Regions from separate parts of the Paraburkholderia sp. RL17-380-BIE-A genome, predicted to be linked through region 2. Evidence: riboswitches for the same ligand, from Rfam matches in the RefSeq annotation. Region 2 holds a riboswitch; the other holds the start of a gene.
The links. A riboswitch is a leader RNA that binds a small molecule or an ion and turns the genes downstream of it on or off. The one in region 2 is predicted to bind thiamine pyrophosphate.
Positions count from the first base shown of each region.

Region 1: another riboswitch for thiamine pyrophosphate. It lies ahead of thiC (phosphomethylpyrimidine synthase ThiC); the one in region 2 lies ahead of P0D68_RS28510 (FAD-dependent oxidoreductase).

Region 1 is NZ_JARESQ010000022.1:65,393-75,074, reverse strand. It holds gene P0D68_RS30005 (L-lactate permease) at 1-347, opposite strand, end outside; gene P0D68_RS30000 (hypothetical protein) at 673-1,170, opposite strand; gene P0D68_RS29995 (YMGG-like glycine zipper-containing protein) at 1,434-1,646, opposite strand; gene thiC (phosphomethylpyrimidine synthase ThiC) at 1,911-3,842, opposite strand; TPP riboswitch at 3,937-4,055, opposite strand; gene P0D68_RS29985 (GreA/GreB family elongation factor) at 4,205-4,615, opposite strand; gene P0D68_RS29980 (EamA family transporter) at 5,562-6,491, shown strand; gene P0D68_RS29975 (oxidoreductase) at 6,559-8,601, opposite strand; gene P0D68_RS29970 (DUF4397 domain-containing protein) at 8,964-9,682, shown strand, end outside.
Region 2 is NZ_JARESQ010000020.1:78,581-88,262, reverse strand. It holds gene P0D68_RS28545 (MlaA family lipoprotein) at 1-31, opposite strand, end outside; gene mlaD (outer membrane lipid asymmetry maintenance protein MlaD) at 43-582, opposite strand; gene mlaE (lipid asymmetry maintenance ABC transporter permease subunit MlaE) at 673-1,440, opposite strand; gene P0D68_RS28530 (ABC transporter ATP-binding protein) at 1,437-2,258, opposite strand; gene thiE (thiamine phosphate synthase) at 2,353-3,456, opposite strand; gene P0D68_RS28520 (thiazole synthase) at 3,453-4,268, opposite strand; gene thiS (sulfur carrier protein ThiS) at 4,315-4,512, opposite strand; gene P0D68_RS28510 (FAD-dependent oxidoreductase) at 4,594-5,724, opposite strand; TPP riboswitch at 5,942-6,066, opposite strand; gene P0D68_RS28505 (ABC transporter ATP-binding protein/permease) at 6,465-8,216, shown strand; gene P0D68_RS28500 (SDR family NAD(P)-dependent oxidoreductase) at 8,213-9,022, shown strand; gene P0D68_RS28495 (hypothetical protein) at 9,224-9,682, shown strand, end outside.

The DNA.
Region 1 (9,682 bases), on a different contig from region 2:
ACGCGCCGGTCGTTCGGCAGATTGTCGATCATCCACATGCGAAAGGCCGCGAAGCGCCCTGAGCGCTGCGAGATGTTGTACAGCAGGATCGCCGCGAACACGATCCACATGACCGGCCAGCATGCGAACACGGCACCGGCCACGACCGAATCGACCGCCAGTCCCACCGGAAACTGCCAGACAAAGATCGCCACGATCAAGCCGACGATCAGGCCCGCGAGCGACGCCTGCCATGCCGGCCGCCGCGCCCAGCCGAGCAGGAGCAGCACGACGATGATCGGTAAGGCCGCGACCAGAAACGATGGCAATAGCGAATTGCCGACAGGGGTGAGTAGTTGATGGAACATCGCGTCTCCTTCGTTGTTGTTCGAACTCGACGCGGCACTTATTTTTATCGGACGCGTCGCTCTGGCAGGACGGATGGGCGTCGGCGGCACGTGCGGGCCGGGCCGGATCGCTTATTTAAACAGGTACTGTGTGGGGCTTTCCCAAGCATAGAACCCAGTCGGGCGGCGTCAAGAAGAAACTGCGGGCGAAGCGGACGAGGGCCGGGAACCCGCGTTGCGCTCGCCTGAGGCAGCATGCGCGAAGCGCGGCGGGGCCGCGTGCTGCAGGGGCCGTCGTGCAGTTCATGGCAAAGACCATCAATGAGTCGAAACGCGCCGGCACGTGTCAGTGCCCGTGGCCATGGCCGTGCCCGCCGCCTCCACCGTGGCCACCCCAGTAGCCACCAAAACCGAAGCCGATCGAAACCGAGGGACCATACCAGCCTGGATAGCCGTAATAAGCCGGATAGACCGGCGGCGGATAGTAGACCGGATAGGCAGGCGCGGGCGCCACATACACGGGCGGGGCAGCAACCGCGTAGGTGGGAGGCAGGCTCTGCTGACCACCCTGAGCTTGCGCCTGTTGCTGCTGCGCTGCGTATGAAGCGTCCTGGCCCATCGGCACAGTCTGCTGCGTACCCGCTGCGGGCACGGCGCCGTAATACGGGTAATAGCCGGCCGGATAATAGCCGTATGGGTAATAGCAACCGGACAGCGTAAGGGCGCAGGCCATGCCGCCAAGCGCCATGCCGGTGTATGAGAGTCGAGGAAAGGAGGAACGGGAAAAGCGCAGCGGCAACCGCTGGCCGATCGCACACACCGAATTGATGAAGCGGGACTTCATGACGCGCTCCTGGTTGAATCGAACGCCGCCATTGGGGGCGTCACGGTCCCAGCTTACGCTGCTGCGACGCCGACCGGATTGCAAAACGGTAACGGCTTATTTCACCTCATTGCAGCGCCATTCGCGACCTGCATGAACCCGAGCATAAAACGCATGTCGCGCGCGTTGCGCTCATGAGCGACGTGTCCAGCTCGCCGAGGGTCGAGCTTCGCTCGCCCCTCGTGCGTGTCATGTGATGGATCGCGCTACGACCTGCCGTCCGCTTACTTCCCGACCTGATTGCCGATAATGCCACCCGCCGCTGCGCCACCGATCGTAGACAGCGCATTGCCGCCGATCGCCGCGCCCGCGGCGCCGCCCAAGCCCGCGCCGATAGCCGTATCGCGGCCTTGCCGGCTCATGCCTTCACACGCGGAAAGACTCACCACGACTGCCACGATGGCCGCGAGCGTGCCGATTTGACGAATCGATTTCATGATGCTGACTCCGGTAGTTGTAGTTGGAACGTCACCTTCCTTGCATTTGATGTTATCGCCGCAGCCCGTATCCAGATGTTTGCGCTTGTCAACGAACTGTCGGTTTCGTAATCAAATGTTTCCCTGCCTTTAGCATGCGACGTGCCCGGAAGCCGTAAACGGAAAAGCCCGCCAGTGGCGGGCTTCGGTGCTGCAATGCAAAGATTGGCGGATCGAGTGGCGGCTTGGACTGCACCGCGAAAACACGCGACCCGCGTGCAAACCTTACTGCCGCTGATAAATCTCAGCGCCTTTTTTCATGAACTCGATCGACTTCACTTCCATGCCTTTCTTCAACGCTTCGTCGTCGGTGACGCCCTGTTGCGCGGCGAACTCGCGGACGTCCTGCGTGATTTTCATCGAGCAGAAGTGCGGGCCGCACATCGAGCAGAAATGCGCGACCTTGGCCGAATCCTTCGGCAGCGTTTCGTCGTGGAATTCGCGCGCCTTGTCCGGATCGAGGCCGAGGTTGAACTGGTCCTCCCAACGGAATTCGAAGCGCGCCTTGGAGAGCGCGTTGTCACGCACCTGCGCGCCCGGGTGGCCCTTCGCCAGATCGGCGGCATGCGCGGCGAGCTTGTAGGTGATGATGCCGGTCTTGACGTCGTCCTTGTTCGGCAAGCCCAGGTGTTCCTTCGGCGTCACGTAGCAGAGCATGGCCGTGCCGAACCAGCCGATCATCGCAGCGCCAATGCCCGAGGTGATGTGGTCGTAACCCGGCGCGATGTCGGTGGTCAGCGGTCCGAGCGTGTAGAACGGCGCTTCGTCGCACCATTCCAGTTGCAGGTCCATGTTCTCCTTGATGAGTTGCATCGGCACATGGCCGGGGCCTTCGATCATGGTCTGCACGTCGTGCTTCCACGCGATCTGCGTGAGTTCGCCGAGCGTCTTCAATTCGCCGAGCTGCGCTTCGTCGTTGGCGTCGTAGATCGAGCCGGGACGCAGGCCGTCGCCGAGCGAGAAGGCCACGTCATACGCCTTCATGATTTCGCAGATGTCTTCGAAATGCTCGTACAGGAAGCTTTCCTTGTGGTGAGCGAGACACCACTTGGCCATGATCGAGCCGCCGCGCGAGACGATGCCGGTCATGCGCTTGGCCGTGAGCGGCACGTATTGCAGACGCACGCCCGCGTGAATCGTGAAGTAGTCGACGCCCTGCTCAGCCTGCTCGATGAGCGTGTCGCGGAAGATTTCCCACGTCAGGTCTTCGGCCTTGCCGTTGACCTTTTCCAGCGCCTGGTAGATCGGCACCGTGCCGATCGGCACCGGCGAATTGCGGATGATCCACTCGCGCGTTTCGTGAATGTGCTTGCCGGTGGACAGATCCATCACCGTGTCGCCGCCCCAGCGGATCGCCCACGTCATCTTGTCGACTTCCTCGCCGATCGAGGACGTCACCGCCGAGTTGCCGATGTTGGCATTCACCTTCACGAGGAAGTTGCGGCCGATGATCATCGGCTCGCTTTCCGGGTGATTGATGTTGTTCGGGATGATCGCGCGGCCGCGCGCCACTTCTTCGCGCACGAATTCCGGCGTGATTTCGGTGAGGCCATTCGGACCGAACGCGCTCGCGCCGAACGCCTGCCCAGGATGCTGGCGGCCCATCATCGCGGCGAGCTTTTCGCCGTTTGGGCCGCTCGTCTTAAGGCTTTCCAGATACTCGGCGCGGCGCTGGTTCTCACGAATCGCGATGTACTCCATTTCCGGCGTGATGATGCCTTTTTTCGCGTAGTGCATTTGCGAGACGTTCTTGCCGGCGATCGCGCGGCGCGGCGTGCGGTGCAGGCCCTGGAAGCGCAATTCGGCGGTCGCCGTGTCGGCGGCGCGCTCGCGGCTGAAGTCGCTCGACAGGCCCGTCAGCGCTTCGGTGTCGCCGCGCTCTTCGATCCATGCCTGACGCAGTGCCGGCAGACCGACGCGGATATCGATTTTGGCTTCCGGGTCCGAGTACGGGCCCGACGTGTCGTAGACATAGACCGGCGGATTCTTTTCGCCGCCGAAACTGTCGGGCGTGTCGGCCTGCGAGATTTCGCGCATCGGCACGCGGATATCGGCACGCGAGCCGGTCACGTAGACCTTGCGGGAATTCGGCAGCGGCGCGACGGCGGCTTCATCGACGTGAGCGTCGGCGGAAAGGAACTTCGGGTTGGCGTTCATGCAGTATCTCCTGAGCAAAGCTATGTGGGGCGGCTAAGCAGGAGACGAGACGGAAGTTGTCGGAAATCGCGAGAGATGAGGCCTTGGAGCTGGAGTGCGAATTCCGCACGCTTCCCTGCGCTGGCATTATCCAGATCAGGTTCAAAGGGTATTTCTCACCCGCGCAGCACGGACCTCCAACCTCCGTGCAACGCAGGACCCCCGCGTTAGCAGCGCACACGATACACCGGCCGCCCGCTGCTTGGCAACCCGTCTTCGAACATCGGATGGCGGATATCGCAGCGGCAAGCCACGCGGCATTGCCGTATTCAGGGGGCTGTCATGAAGCGGCGCAACACGCGTTGCTACGCCATTGCGCTGGCTTACAGCGTGAAATTGTCGGCGGCTTCGGGCTGAAAGAGGATCTTTTCGAGCTTCAGCACTTTCTCCGTGCCGCTCGGCGGCGTGAAGCGGATGCGCTCGCCGCGTTTGGCGCCGAGCAAGGCGAGGCCGGCGGGGGAGAACACGTTCAGGCGGCCATGCGCGAAGTCCGCGTTCGGCGGATAGACCACGGTCCAGGTCATGTGCTCGCCGCTGGTTTCGTCGACCAGCGTGGCTTGCGAATTCATCGTAACGATATTGGCCGGAATCTCGTGCGAGTCGACGATCACGGCGCGCTCCAGGACGTCGTCGAGCATGTCTTGCAAACGCGCGTCGGCGCCGGGCGCGGCTGCGTGCTTCTCGAGACGGGTGACGTCGAGTTCGGTGAGGTAACAGGTTTTCGTCTTTTTCACGATGGGTACTCCAATTCGATCTGCATGTAGGGGAACAGCGTGCGGATGAGATCGGCCCGGAGCCCGACAACGCGGCTCAGGCAATGGAGCGAGCAGCGTTAAATCGGGCGCCGGGCGGCGTGGAGCGGGAGCGTTCGGGACGGCTCGCCGGCGCGACGCGGCATGAATTCCGCGCGCGCGCAGCCGGTTGCGCGGCGAGGGCGCAAGCGGAAGTGGGCACGGGAAGTCGGAAAGCGCATCGAGGTGGCCGGTGGGTAGCGAAAGAGGGGGAAGCGGGCGCCACGATACGTTTGCACGGCGCGCGATCGAAAGCTGAATGTTAGCACGGGGCTACTATTCACCGACTGTAGCACAAGGGCGTGACGTGTCTCTCGGCTCGCCGCCAACGACCGTCGTTCGCCGTGCGCCGCGGGCCGACAGCCGCTGGCAAAGCGCGCGGGCCGTATTCAAGCCCGTCCGCCGCCTGCCCGAAAGTTACGGAGGCCGAATCATCGCCGACCTCGCTTGAGCATGCACTCAACCAGGCGGCGGGAGGATCGACCACTCAAGCATCCTCAGCAACGCACGGCGGCTCATACCGAAACACAGATCGCTCTGCCTTGTGCATTTAGCGCCTTTTGCGGCGTCGAGGTGGCAAATACGGAGGGAAACGCCCACGGCGTTTTTGTTGCAAGTACGCCAAAAAGTTACGATTCTTTCAGGCGATGCGGTGGGCGCTTACTGCATAATGCCGTGCGCGCCCACCATTTGGCGCGTGTTCGCCGTGGCCCGATTTCTTCGGCCGCCGCGGCGTTGTGGCTCATTGGCCATCTATCGTCCTTCCGCTCCACCAACATGTCCGCCAGCCTCGCCCGTCAGACCGTATCGCCGATGCGGTGTCCGCCATCCCGCCTCAGGGGCTCCAGCGGGGGCGCCGCACCTCGAGCGGCATGGGCGGGTTGAACGCATGTCGCTGCAACTCCCAAGCCGTTTTCCGCGTGGTTTTTCGCTCCGTTTGCCGCAGTCCCGCAATGGCCAGCTCGCGCTCGCGCTCGCCGTCGTCTATGTCGTGTGGGGCTCGACCTATCTTGCCGTGCACGTCGCGCTGGGTTCGTTTCCTCCATTGCTTCTCTCGGGGCTGCGCAATCTGTTCGCCGGTGTAGGCCTCTTTATTTTTGCGGCGCGCCGCAATCCGGTCTGGCCGGGCGCCGCCGAAATCCGTAATGCCGGGCTGGTGGGCACCATGCTGGTCGGTTTGTCGAGCGGCATGCTCGCCTACGGGATGCGCACCGTCGGCACCGGCACCGCGGCGGTGATGGTCGCCACCGTGCCGCTGTTCGCGACGGTGATCGCGGCCGTGGCGGGGCGCAAGATTGGCCGGGGCGAGTGGTTCGCTGTCGGCCTCGGTCTGGTCGGCATCGCGATTCTCAGCCATGGCGATAGTGCGCCGGGCTCTGCGGGCGGCAGCCTGGCGATTCTGTGCGGTGCGCTTTTCTGGGCGGGCGGCGCGCATCTGGCCGGGCGTCTGAAACTGCCCTCGGACCTGTTTCTCTCGACGTCGCTGCAAATCGGTCTGGGCGGCGCGATGTCCACGCTGGTCGCGTGGGTCTCCGGCGAGCGGATGCTCGAGGTGCATGTTATGCCGGTGCTGGCGTTCATCTACCTGATGCTGATCGGCACGATGGCCGCCTACGTCGCATATGGTTTTCTGATCCGGCATACCAGCCCGATCATCGCCAGCAGTTGCATGTACGTGAACCCGGTGGTGGCCGTGGCGCTGGGTGCGCTGCTGCTCGGCGAGCCGGTCACCCGCTCCACGGTGATCGCGACGGTCGTGATTCTGGCGAGCGTGGGACTGTCGTTCTGGTTCGACTACCGGAAGAAGGGGCTCGCCTGAGCCTGGAGCGGGCTTGCGTTGGGGTTGCCCCTTGTGAGTCTCATTGTGCCGGGGCGGCGGCCCGCTATTAGAGCGCCGCGGCCACTTCCGCGCCTTCGCGAATCGCGCGTTTCGCGTCCAGTTCAGTGGCGACTTTCGCCCCGCCGATCACGTGATAACGCGGGCCGCCGGCCTGATTCGCTTCACCCGCTGCCTGCGGGTGCAGATCGCGCAGCGATTCCTGCCCCGCGCACACCACGATCGTATCCACGTCGAGCCATTCCTCGACGCCTTCATGCGCGATCTTCAGCCCGCGCGCCGCGATTTCCAGATATGACACGCCACCGAGCATTGTCACGCCGTTCCTCGCCAGCGTCGCGCGATGCACCCAGCCGGAAGTCTTGCCAAGCCCCATGCCGAGCTTGCCGGCCTTGCGCTGCAACAGCCAGATTTGCCGCGGCGGCCGCGCCGGCGCGGGCGGTTTCAGCCCGCCGCGTTCCCGCACGGCCAGATCGACGCCCCATTCGTCGAGCCATGCGTCGCGCGGCATTGGCAGAGGCTCGCCCGCGCGATGCAGCAAAAACTCGCTGACGTCGAAGCCGATGCCGCCCGCACCGATCACCGCGACGCGCTGGCCGACCGGCGCACCACGCAGCACGTCCACATACGACAGCACGTTGGCCGCGTCGATACCGGCAATCGCCGGCCGGCGCGGCACGATGCCAGTGGCGACGATCACGTCGTCGTAAGCGCCCGAGGCCAGCAGGGCGGGGTCGACGCGTGTGTCGAGCCGCACGTCGACGCGGTGGCGTTGCAACTGGCTCTGAAAATAGCGGATCGTTTCGCTGAACTCCTCCTTGCCGGGCACGCGCATCGCCAGATTGAACTGGCCGCCGATCGTTGCGCTCGCATCGAACAGCGTCACACGATGCCCGCGCGCCGCGGCGACGGTCGCCGCCGACAACCCCGCCGGACCCGCGCCGACCACGGCCACCGAGCGCGCGGCCTGCGCCCCGGCGACGGGCCGGTAGATCAATTCGGTCTCGCGTCCCGCGCGCGGATTGACGAGGCACGTGGCGCGCTGGTTCTTGAACGTGTGATCGAGGCAGGCCTGATTGCAGGCGATACAGGTGTTGATTTCGTGCGCGCGTCCCTCGGCGGTCTTCACCACGAACTCGGGATCGGCCAATAGCGGCCGGGCCATGGAAACCAGATCGCCCGCTCCCTGCGCGAGCAGTTCTTCGGCGACCTCGGGCGTATTGATGCGGTTGGACACGATCACCGGCACCTTGACGGCGGCCTTCAATCGCGCGCTCAGCGCGGCGAACGCGGCGCGTGGCACCGAGGTCACGATGGTCGGCACACGCGCCTCGTGCCAGCCGATGCCGGTGTTGAACATGGTGACGCCGGCGGCTTCGAGCGCCTGCGCGGCCTGCACGGTTTCGTCCCACGTGTTGCCGCCTTCCACCAGATCGATCAGCGAGATCCGGTACACGACGATAAAGCGTTCGCCGCATACCGCGCGCACCGCCTCGACGATCTCGCGCGCGAGCCGCATGCGGTTTTCGATGCTGCCGCCGTACGCGTCCGTGCGCTGATTGGTGCGCGGGCATAGGAACTGATTGAGCAGATAGCCTTCGCTGCCCATGATCTCGACGCCGTCGTAGCCCGCGCGTTGAGCGAGGCGTGCGCAGCGCGCGTAGTCGCGCACGGTCTTCGCAATGCCGGCGATGCTAAGCGCACGCGGCTTGAACTTCGAGATCGGCGACTTGATCGCCGATGCGGAGACGACGAACGGTTGATAGCCATAGCGGCCCGCGTGCAGGATCTGCAGCGCGATCTTGCCGTCTTCGGCATGCACGGCCTCGGTCAATTTCCGGTGATTGCGCAGATCGAATACGGAATTCAACGTGCCGCCGAACGGCAACAGCCAACCTTCGCGATTCGGCGAGATCCCGCCCGTGACGATCAAACCGACGCCGCCTTTCGCGCGCTCGCGGAAATACGCGGCCAGCTTCGGGTAATTCCAGAAGCGGTCTTCCATGCCCGTGTGCATCGAACCCATCACCACGCGGTTGCGCAAACGAGTGAAGCCCAGATCGAGTTCGGCGAGTAAGTGTTGGTAAGACATGCGGAGGACCGTGTAAGTATTGGATGCGCACGAACAATACACCGCGTCGCGTGCCAACCCGCCGAGGAAAAATTCTAAACCTCGCAAGTCGTTGCTCCGTAAGACATTCTTCAGCCGCCACCGGCCATGCCAAACCCCGCGGCACACGCATTGCTCAAAGCGAGCGTCCATCGACACGGACCGCGCCGTTCGGCAAAAAGGCGCGATGTGCGGCAGGGATAGGAGGGGGTGCTCCGTTTCGGAGAGCCGGCCTGAAACCGTTCAAACGACCAGCGAACAAGGTTTCAGACGGCGTGTTGTCCGAAGCGGGACGTCCACAAATCAATGGGCCGAGAGCCCGATAACATCGATAGGTGAACATAATGAAACTGATCCGAACCATGGTGGCGATGGCTGCGGTTGCATCCATTCTGAGCGCGTGTGGCGGCGGTTCCGACGACGTAGGCAAGGAACTCGGGCTGACCAATCCGGAGATCCATTTCATCCATGCCATTCCGAGTGGCCCGGCGGTCGATTTTCTCGTGAATGGCGCAGCGCCTTCTGGTCAGACGAACATTAGCTATAAGGGTGTGACGAACCTCACCAATATCAACACAGGTGCGACGACTGTCGCTTACTCGGCGACCGGTTCGACGACGGCGCTTGCAAGCGGCAGCTTTCCGGATGTCGCCAAGGGCCACGAATACACCGTGCTCGCTCTGCCGGGTCTCGCCGCACCGGACATCGGCCTGATCGACGATCCGTTCGACAAGGGGCTGCTCTCGAATAGCGCGCGTGTGCGCGGCTTCAACGCTTCGGCGAACGCGACCAATCTCGACCTGTATCTGGTCCAATCCACCGCCACCAACATCGCCAACGTCTCGCCGACCATGGCCGGCGTGGCATTCAAGAACGCGGTGCCGGCGAGCGGTCAGGACTCGATCTACGTGTCCGGCGGCACGTACGTGCTGATCGCGACAGCGGCGGGCAGCAAGACGCCGATCTTCCAGTCGCCGGCATTCACGTTGTCGAACAATGCCGACTGGCTGGTGACGTCGGTGCCGATCGCGGGGGCGCTGAGCCAGCTCGTGCCGGGCCAGAT
Region 2 (9,682 bases):
CGCGCGCGGCCCTGATGCGTGTGGTCTGCATTCTTGTTCTCCTTATTGAGCGCCCGCGCCGGACGCGGGCAGGCTCGGCGCCACGGGCGCGGGTGTGCTCGCGGCGGCGCCAGGCTTGGACGCACCCGAATCCGCAGCCTTGCTGTACAGGAATTGTCCGATGAGGTTTTCCAGCACGATCGCCGATTGCGTCATGGAGATGGTGTCGCCCGCCTTGAGCATCTCGCTGTCGCCGCCGGGTTCGAGCCCGATGTATTGTTCACCGAGCAGACCCGAGGTCAGGATCTTCGCCGACGTGTCTTTCGGAAACTGGTACTGCTTGTCCAGATCGATCGTGACGACGGCCTGGTACGCGTTGCTGTCGAAGCCGATCGAACCGACGCGGCCAACCGTCACGCCCGCGCTCTTCACGGGCGCGCGCGCCTTCAATCCGCCGATGTTGTCGAACTTGAGCTTCACCGGATAGGTTGCCTGGAACGACAACGAGCTCATGTTGCCGGCCTTCAACGCCAGAAACAGCAACGCCACGAAACCCAACACCACGAACAGGCCGACCCAGAAGTCGAGAGCAGTCTTTTTCATCGTTATCCCAAAGTGAATCCGCCACGCCGTTGGCACTTCCGCCGCGCGCGTCGAATCACGCGCCGCCAGCTAAAAAAGTGCGGCGCAGCCTTAGCTGAACATCAATGCGGTCAGCAGAAAATCGAGGCCGAGCACCGCAAGTGACGCGTACACGACGGTCTTGGTCGTGGCGCGCGACACGCCTTCCGGCGTCGGCTTGGCTTCATAGCCTTGAAACAGCGCAACGAACGTCACCGCGAGGCCGAACACCACGCTTTTGACAACGCCGGCGCCGACGTCGCGCCAGACATCGACGCCACCTTGCATCTGCGACCAGAACGCGCCGGCATCGACGCCGATCAGCAGAACGCCCACCACATAGCCACCGAGCACGCCGACCGCGCTGAAGATCGCGGCGAGGATCGGCATTGAAATGATGCCCGCCCACAGGCGCGGCGCGATCACGACCTTGACCGGGTCCACGGCCATCATTTCCATCGCGGTCAGCTGCTCGCCTGCTTTCATCAAGCCGATTTCAGCTGTGAGCGACGTGCCGGCGCGCCCCGCGAACAGCAGCGCCGTGACCACCGGGCCGAGTTCACGCACGAGCGACAGCGCGACCAGCAACCCGAGCGCCTCCTCGGAGCCGTACCGGTTCAACGTGTAATAGCCCTGAAGACCGAGCACGAAGCCGACGAACAGGCCCGACACGGCAATGATCACCAGCGAATAATTACCCACGAAGTGGATCTGCTTCGTGACAAGACGTGGACGGCGCAACAACGGGAAGAATTCGAGCAGCAGCCGGAAGAAGAAACGCGTGGCATAGCCGGCCGTGCCCAGCCCGTCGAGCACCGAGCGGCCGATCATACTGATCATGGCTGACCTCCGCCGATACCGAAGTCCGCCGCGAGCGGCGTCTTGCTGGGATAGTGAAACTTGAAGGGACCGTCCGGCGCGCCGTCGATGAACTGGCGCACGGTGGGATCGGTCGACTCCCGCAGTTCAGCGGGCGTGCCTTCGGCGTGAACCCCGCCATTGGCGAGAAAGTAGACGTAATCGGCGATCGCGAACGATTCCGGCACGTCGTGCGTGACGAGGATCGACGTGGCACCGAGCGCCTGATTCAGCGCACGGATCAGGTTCGCGGTGATGCCGAGCGAGATCGGATCGAGACCGGCGAACGGCTCGTCGTACATCATCAGTTCGGGATCGAGCGCGATGGCGCGCGCCAGTGCCACACGCCGCGCCATGCCGCCCGAGATCTCCGACGGCAGCAGGTCGCGCGCGCCGCGCAAGCCGACCGCGTTGAGCTTCATCAGCACCAGATCGCGGATCAGTTCTTCGGGAAGGTCGGTGTGCTCACGCAGCGCGAAGGCGACGTTGTCGAACACGGACATGTCGGTGAACAGGGCGCCGAACTGGAACAGCATGCCCATCTTGCGCCGCAGCGCGTAGAGGCCGTCGCGCGTTTGCCGGCCGACGTCCTGGCCGTGGAACAGGATCTCGCCGCGCTGCGCGCGCACGAGGCCGCCGATCAGGCGCAGCACCGTGGTCTTGCCGCAGCCCGAACCGCCCATGACCGCGACCACCTGGCCGCGCTTGAAGCGCAGATTCAGGTTCGACAGGACGAGCCGGTCGCCGTAACCGAAGTCGACGTCGCGCAACTCGAGTAAGGTCTCGGGGGAAGAAGACACGAAACTGACAGTCCTTTTACACGGAAGGCGAATTATAGGGCCACCGTGCAAAAGTTGCCGTGACGCTGCCCCGACCCTTAACCAATTCTCACGATTATTGCGTAAACGCTTGTTGCAGTGCAGAAACGGCCGCCGCCGGATCGGCCGCTTCCGTTACCGCGCGCACCACGGCCGCGCAGCCGACGCCTGTCGCCAGCACGTCGGGCAGCACCTGCAGGTCGATGCCGCCGATCGCCACCAGCGGCACGACGCCGTCGAGCAGTCGCACGTAGCGGGCCAAACGCCGCAGGCCCTGCGGCTCGGTCGGCATGACCTTGGTGGTGGTCGGAAACACCGCGCCCAGTGCAATGTAGCTCGGCCGGAAATGCAGCGCTTTCAGAATTTCGTAGAAACCGTGGGTCGACAGGCCGAGACGCACGCCTCCCGCCGCGAGCGCGGCGAGGTCAGCCGTATGCACGTCTTCCTGACCGAGGTGGACGCCGTACGCGCCGGCTTCGAGCGCGGCCTGCCAGTGGTCGTTGATGAAGACCTGAGCGTCGTACTGGCGGCCAACGGCCACGCAGCGAGCAATTTCGCGCTTCAGTTCGTCGGCGGGTTCGGCGGATTTGCGGCGCAGTTGCACTGTCTTCACGCCAAAGCCCACCACCCGTTCGACCCATTCAGCGGTCGGCAGCACCGGATACAGGCCGAGCCGCTCGGGACAGCGTGCAAAAGCCTGCGGCGGCGCCTCGGGCAAGCCGGCAAGACGCGGGAAGTGGTTGATATCGGCGGGAAAAGCGTCGTCGGCACGAGTTTCGTCGCCGTCGCGCCAGGCCAGCGCCAGGACCAGCGCGTCATGCGGATCGAAACCGCAGTCGAGGAAAGCCGCCAGCGCGGGAATCCAGTCTTCCGCCAGATGGCCTTCCAGGCGGTATTTTTCACCGCCCAGATGCAGCGTGGCCTTTTCCTCGGCGGCTTCGATCACGCCGGCGCCGTGCACCAGCCAGCGCGCCATCTGTTCGCCGTGCTGCTGCGCGTCGGCAATCAAAATCAGGTCGCCGCCGTTCAGTTCCTCCGGCGCGGTCAGACAGATGCGCCACTGCGCATGCGTCGGCGGCCAGTCGCCCAGCCGGGCGCGGATGCGCTCGGCGGCTTCGGTGAGTTCGTCGGCGGGCGGCCAGAAGAGGTCGCGATCCTTCAATGTCAAACTCTGCGTCATGCGGCGCTCCCGTCTTGATGCCAGAACGGCATGCCGACCACCGGCGTGCTCGCGTGCGCGCTTTCGCGCGCGGCCATCGGCCCCGCCAGAAAAGCCTGGCGGCCCGCTTCGACGCCGAGCGCGAAGGCGCGCGCCATTGCGTCGGGGTGCGTGGCCTGTGAGACGGCGGTGTTCAGCAGCACGCCGTCGAAGCCCCATTCCATGACCTGCGCCGCATGCGACGGCACGCCGAGTCCGGCGTCGACGATCAGCGGCACGTCCGGCAGCCGCTCGCGCAACACGCGCAGGCCGTACGGATTGATCACGCCCTTGCCGGTGCCGATCGGCGCGCCCCACGGCATCAGCGCTTCACAACCGGCGTCCAGCAGACGGCGGCCGATCACGAGATCTTCCGTGCAGTACGGCAGCACCTTGAAGCCGTCCTTGACCAGTTGCGCGGCCGCTTCGATCAGGCCGACCGGGTCGGGCTGCAACGTGTAGTCGTCGCCGATCAGTTCGAGCTTGATCCACTCGGTTTCGAAGATTTCGCGCGCCATATGCGCGGTCGTCACCGCCTCGCCGACGGTCAGGCAACCGGCCGTGTTCGGCAGCAGCGGTACGCCGTGGCGCTTGAGGAGGTCGAAGAAGCCCGCTTCCGCGCCGCCTTCGTTCATTTGCCGGCGCAGCGCGACGGTCACCATGCCGGGGAGCGCCGCGTCGATGGAATCGGACAGCGATTGCAGCGACGGATAGCGCGAGGTGCCGAGCAGCACACGGCTCGCGAAGGTCTGGCCGTAGAGCGTGAGCGCGTCGGCAGTTTGGGAGGAGGTCATTTGCATAATCCTTGGTTTCCTGCAATCGGGCATCCCGGCGAGGCGCTCAGCCGCCGGCCACGGGTTGCACGACATCGAGCTTGTCGCCCGCCTGCAGCGCGCGCGCCGCATGCTGGGTGCGCGCCACGAAATCGCCGTTCAGCGCGACCGCGAACGGCGGACGTGCGCCGTACGCGGCGAGCGCGTCGGCGACAGTCGCGCCTTCGGGTAGCGACAACGGCTTCTGATTGATATGAATGTCCATGGTGTTCGAATACGGTTCAATCGATGGCGAAAGCGGCATGGTATGCGGCGCTCGTTTGGGTGTGGACCACTTGCGCAACGCTCATGCCGGCTCCCGCGCGGCGTCCAGTTGAAAGAGCTCGCTCCAGCGCGCATCGCGCTGCCAGTCGGCGAAAGCATCGGCGTCGCCGATGCGGCCGTCGAGCAGCGCCGCGGCGAAGCGCACGGCTTCGTCGGCGACTTCGGGCACGATCATGTAGCCGTGCCGGTACAGGCCGTTCACGCGCAGCGTCTGCGCGCCATCCCACAGCAAGGCCGGACGGTGGTCCGGCAAAGTTGGGCGGCACTGCGAATTCAGTTCGAGGATGCGTGCCTCGCCGAAGCCGGGATGCACGGAAAACGCCGCGCTCAGCAGTTCGAGCGCCGAGCGCACGCTGACCGGCGACATGTCCTCGCCTTCCACTTCGGTGGCGCCGATCACGTAGAGATCGTCCTGCTTCGGCGCGATATAGAGCGGATAGCGCGGATGCAGCAGCCGCACCGGCCGCGTCAGCTTGATACCGGGCGCATGCACGCGCGCGACTTCGCCGCGAATGCCCCGCAGCGTGGGCAGCACGGGCTTCGCGCCGAGGCCGCGGCAGTCGATCGTGACGCGGGCGGGCGGCAGCGCGTGATCGTCGACCGCCGTATTCCAGTGCGTTTCGACGCCACGTTGCGCGAGGCCCGCGGCCAGCGCGCTCAGCACCTGACGGTTATCCAGCTGGCCTTCATGTGGCAACAGCCAGCCCTGATTGAAACGGCCCGCCAACGCGGGCTCGGCGGCGCCGAGTTGCGCGCCCGACAGCGTGACGAAACCGCCGTCCAGCAATTCAGCCGGCGCATTGGAGCGCACGCGGCGCTCGAACAGCGGTGCTTCGGTGCGGTCGGCGTGATGCCAGACGACCAGCGTGCCATTGCGCTGAAAGAACACCGGCTCGGGCAACTCGGCAAGCACTTGCGGCCATGTATCGAGCGAACTCGCGCCAAGGCGCGTGATGAGCAGCTCGGCACTCGCGGCTTCCGCGAGCGGCGCAAGCATGGCCGCGGCGACCCACGCGGCGGCTTGCGAACCGGCGGCATCGCCTCGCTCATACAGCGCCACGCGATGCCCCTCACCGGCGAGACGCCACGCGACCAGCCGCCCGCACAGGCCACCGCCGAGAACGGCGAAATCGGGTTGCGCAGAACGCGTCATCGTGCGCACTCCCATTCAGGATGGCAAGCAAAGGCAAAGCGGCACGGCGCACCAGCGGCGTGCCGAAGAGCAAAACACATATCTGAAGAATAGGCGGTCATCGAGTCCTTTCCGTACGGCCAACAAAACGCACGTACCCAGGACGAAACCGGCGGGTGAGGCCGGCCGGGCAATGCGCGTTCCAATGACTAACGCCGCCCGGCGGGGAATGGAAGACTGGCTGCTTCCGGAAACTTCCCGCGCCGGTATTACCCGGATCGGGTGCAAAGGGTCTCTCTCAGCCTCGCCGCCGCAGCATGAAAACCATGCCGCCTGTGGCGCGAAGCACCCCTGTTTCGTCGAAGTCCATTAGACCATAAAAGACGCGCCCCCCGCAAACCAGCGCCCCGCCGCGCCGCACGCGGTTTGATCCGGCACCATCTTTCGCTTAATCAATACGGCCTGGGGCGGTGCTCTGGCACAATGCCAGCACAGATGCCGCACGAACGCGGCGCGGCCGGCGCACCAGACGGCCACGCCGCGTTCGCGCGGTATCGGGGCGAGGCCTCGCGGCGCAACTTAATTTTCGCTTAAGGGCTTCGCGCCAGAATCGGACGCTCACCCGCGCGTGCGTTCGTCGAGCACGACGCCCGGGCCTGTACCGCAAACCCGCCGCAGGGCAGCCCGCAGACGGACCTGCCCCGATGGGTCAGCCCCACATGGGTCAGCCCCTAATGGGCCAGCACTACTTCAGGATGCTCATGACACCGAATACCACTGCCAGCCCCGCGCTGCCGCCCGACGAAAAAGTCTCCGCCTGGAGCCTGATCAAACCCTACTGGGTTTCCGAAGAACGAAAAACGGCATGGGGCCTGCTCATCGCGATCATCGTGATGAATCTGCTCGTGGTGTGGATCAACGTGCGCCTGAATCGCTGGAGCGCCGACTTCTACAACGCGCTGCAAACCAAGAACGTGCATGACTTCCCGCACCTGCTGATGGTGTTCTCGGGGCTCGCGTTCGGCTTCATCATCCTCGCGGTGTACGGCCGTTACCTGCGCCAGATGCTCGGCTTTCGCTGGCGCCAGTGGCTGACCACGCGCTACCTGAACGAGTGGTTGAATGACAGCGCGTTCTACCGGATCGAGCGCGACCGCCTCGCCGACAACCCCGACCAGCGGATCAGCGACGACCTGCAATCGTTCGCCACCAGCACCCTTTCACTCACGCTCGACCTGCTCTCCACGGTCGTCACGCTGGTGTCGTTCATCACGATCCTGTGGTCGCTTGCCGGCGCGCTGACCATTTCGCTCGGCGGCATGCCGATCGAGATCCCCGGCTATATGGTGTGGGCGGCGGCACTCTACGCCGTGGTCGGTTCGCTGATCATCCAGAAGGTCGGCCATCCGCTCGTGCCGATCAACTACCAGGCGCAGAAAGTCGAGGCGGATTTCCGTTTCGGCCTGATCCGTCTGCGTGAAAACGCCGAGCAGATCGCCTTCTACAACGGTATGGAAACCGAGAAGAAGAACGCACACTCGCTGTTCGGCCGCATCCGCGACAACTGGTGGCAGGTGATGAAGTACACCAAGCGCCTCACGTTCGTGCTGAGCTTCTACGGCCAGATCGCGATCATCTTTCCGCTGGTGGTCGCCGCGCCCCGCTACTTCGCCGGCGCCTTCACGTTCGGTGTGCTGATGCAGATTTCCAGCGCATTCGGCACCGTCAGCGACTCGTTCTCGTGGTTCATCAACAGTTACGGCACCTTGGTCGAATGGCGCGCCACCGTGAACCGGTTGCGTGAATTCAAGCGCGTCGTGCACGCACCGCGGCTGAAGGAATCGGTCTCGCCGGCAACCGCGCACGGCGGCATCAATCTGCATTTCGTCGACGAAGACCAGCTCTCCACCGAGGGCCTCAAACTCGCCCTGCCTAACGGCAACCCGCTGTCGCGCATTCGCGATGTGGCGATCCGGCCGGGCTCGCGCTGGCTGGTGCGCGGCCCGTCGGGTTCGGGCAAGAGCACGCTGATGCGCGCCCTCGCCGGCCTGTGGCCGTTCGGCGACGGCTCGATCGACGCACCGGTCAACGCGCGCATCATGTTCATCCCGCAGGTCAGCTACATGCCGATCGGCACCCTCAAGGCGGCGCTCGCCTACCCATCCTCCGTGGACACCTACACCGACGACGAATGCCGCGAAGCGCTCGTCGTCTGCCATCTGTCGGAATACGCGGACCGTCTGCAGGAATCGGGGCACTGGACCCGCATTCTCTCGCCGGGCGAGCAACAGCGCCTCGCCGCCGCGCGCGTGTTGCTGCACAAGCCGGACTATCTGTTCCTCGACGAAGCGACCAGCGCGCTCGACGCGGACAACGAGGCGCGCCTGTATCGCCTGTTCACGGAACGGCTGCCGAAGGCGGCGATTGTCAGTGTCGCGCATCGCGAGTCGCTCGCTGCGTTCCACGACGAGACGCTCGACGTCGAGCGCTCGGACGAAGCGATCGCCGCATGAGCGACATAAGCGCCATCGCCGACCTGAACGACGCGGGCAGCGCCGGATTCGAGCGTGTCGCGCTGATCACCGGCGCCGGCTCCGGCATTGGCGCCGCACTGGCCCGACGCATCGCCGCGCCGCGCTCGGCCCTGATGCTGCACGCACGCGGCGCCGATCACGAAGCGCGCCAACGACTCGCGCAAGTCGCCGCCGATTGCAGCGCGAACGGCGCACGCTGCGCGACGGTGTTCGGCGATCTAGCCGAACGCGGCGCCGCGGAACACGTGATCCATCAAACGCTGGCGAACTTCGGCGCGCTCGATCAACTGGTCGCCAACGCCGGACACGCGCAGCGCCAAACGCTGAATGCGCTCGATGCCGACGCGTTGAGCGCAGCCTTCGCGGCCATGCCGGCCGCGTTCGCGGCACTCGTCAAACGTGCGACACCCGCACTGGAGACGTCGAAGCGCGGCCGCGTGGTCGCGCTCAGCTCGTTCGTCGCGCATCGCTACCGCGCGGACGCGCCGTTTGCCGCAACGGCCGCCGCGAAAGCGGCGCTCGAATCGCTGGCGAAAACCGCGGCTGCGGAACTCGCGCCGCACGGCGTGACAGTCAATTGCGTGGCACCCGGCTTTACCCGTAAAGATCGCGGACCGAGTGCCGATAATGCATCGGTGTGGACTCGCGCCGCCGAAGCGACGCCGCTCGGCCATGTCGCCGAGCCCACGGATATCGCCGCGCTGATCGCATTCCTGCTCTCCGACGAAGCGCGCCACATCACCGGCCAGGTAATCCACGTCGACGGCGGCCTGACTCTCGGCTGAGCGACGCACCGCACGCCACGCCGCGCAAAGCAACGCAACGCAACGCGGCGCAACATTCCGAAACACGCGAGAAGAGTTCGAAAGCATTTGCGAAGCGGGCAAGCTGTTCCGCGCTTTGAAAATGCCCTCCGGCGGCGACGATAGTCGTGCGGGCCGTACCACGTCCTGCCCCACGTCATTCACCGCTACTGGATTCCCGACATGTCATTCGATCGCCGCTCCCATCCTTTGACCCCGCGTCTCGCGCTTGCTCTTGGCGCGCTGCTCGTCACGAGCGCCGCTTATGCGGCACAAGCGAACCAGGCTAACCCGGCTAACGAGCCCGCCGACGTTTGCCCCGCGCTCAAGCACATCGTCGACGCCGCTGATTTCCGGCAGTTGCAGACCCAAGCCGCCGCACAACTGCCGGGCACAGAAAGCGCCGACGACTGCCGCGCCAACTCGCATGCCTACGACTGCCACTGGCGCGCGCACTGGCAAGCGGACGGCGTCGTCTCCGATCCGCTGGAAGAATTCGGCGCCGACATCGCTGCCTGCTTCCCGAACGTCGTGCACGACATCAATACGCCAACGCGCCAGCATTTCATCGTGACCACCCCCGCGCGGCGCGTCAGCGTCACGGCAAGCGTGCAAGGGCAAAACGAATTGCGCCTGCGCGTC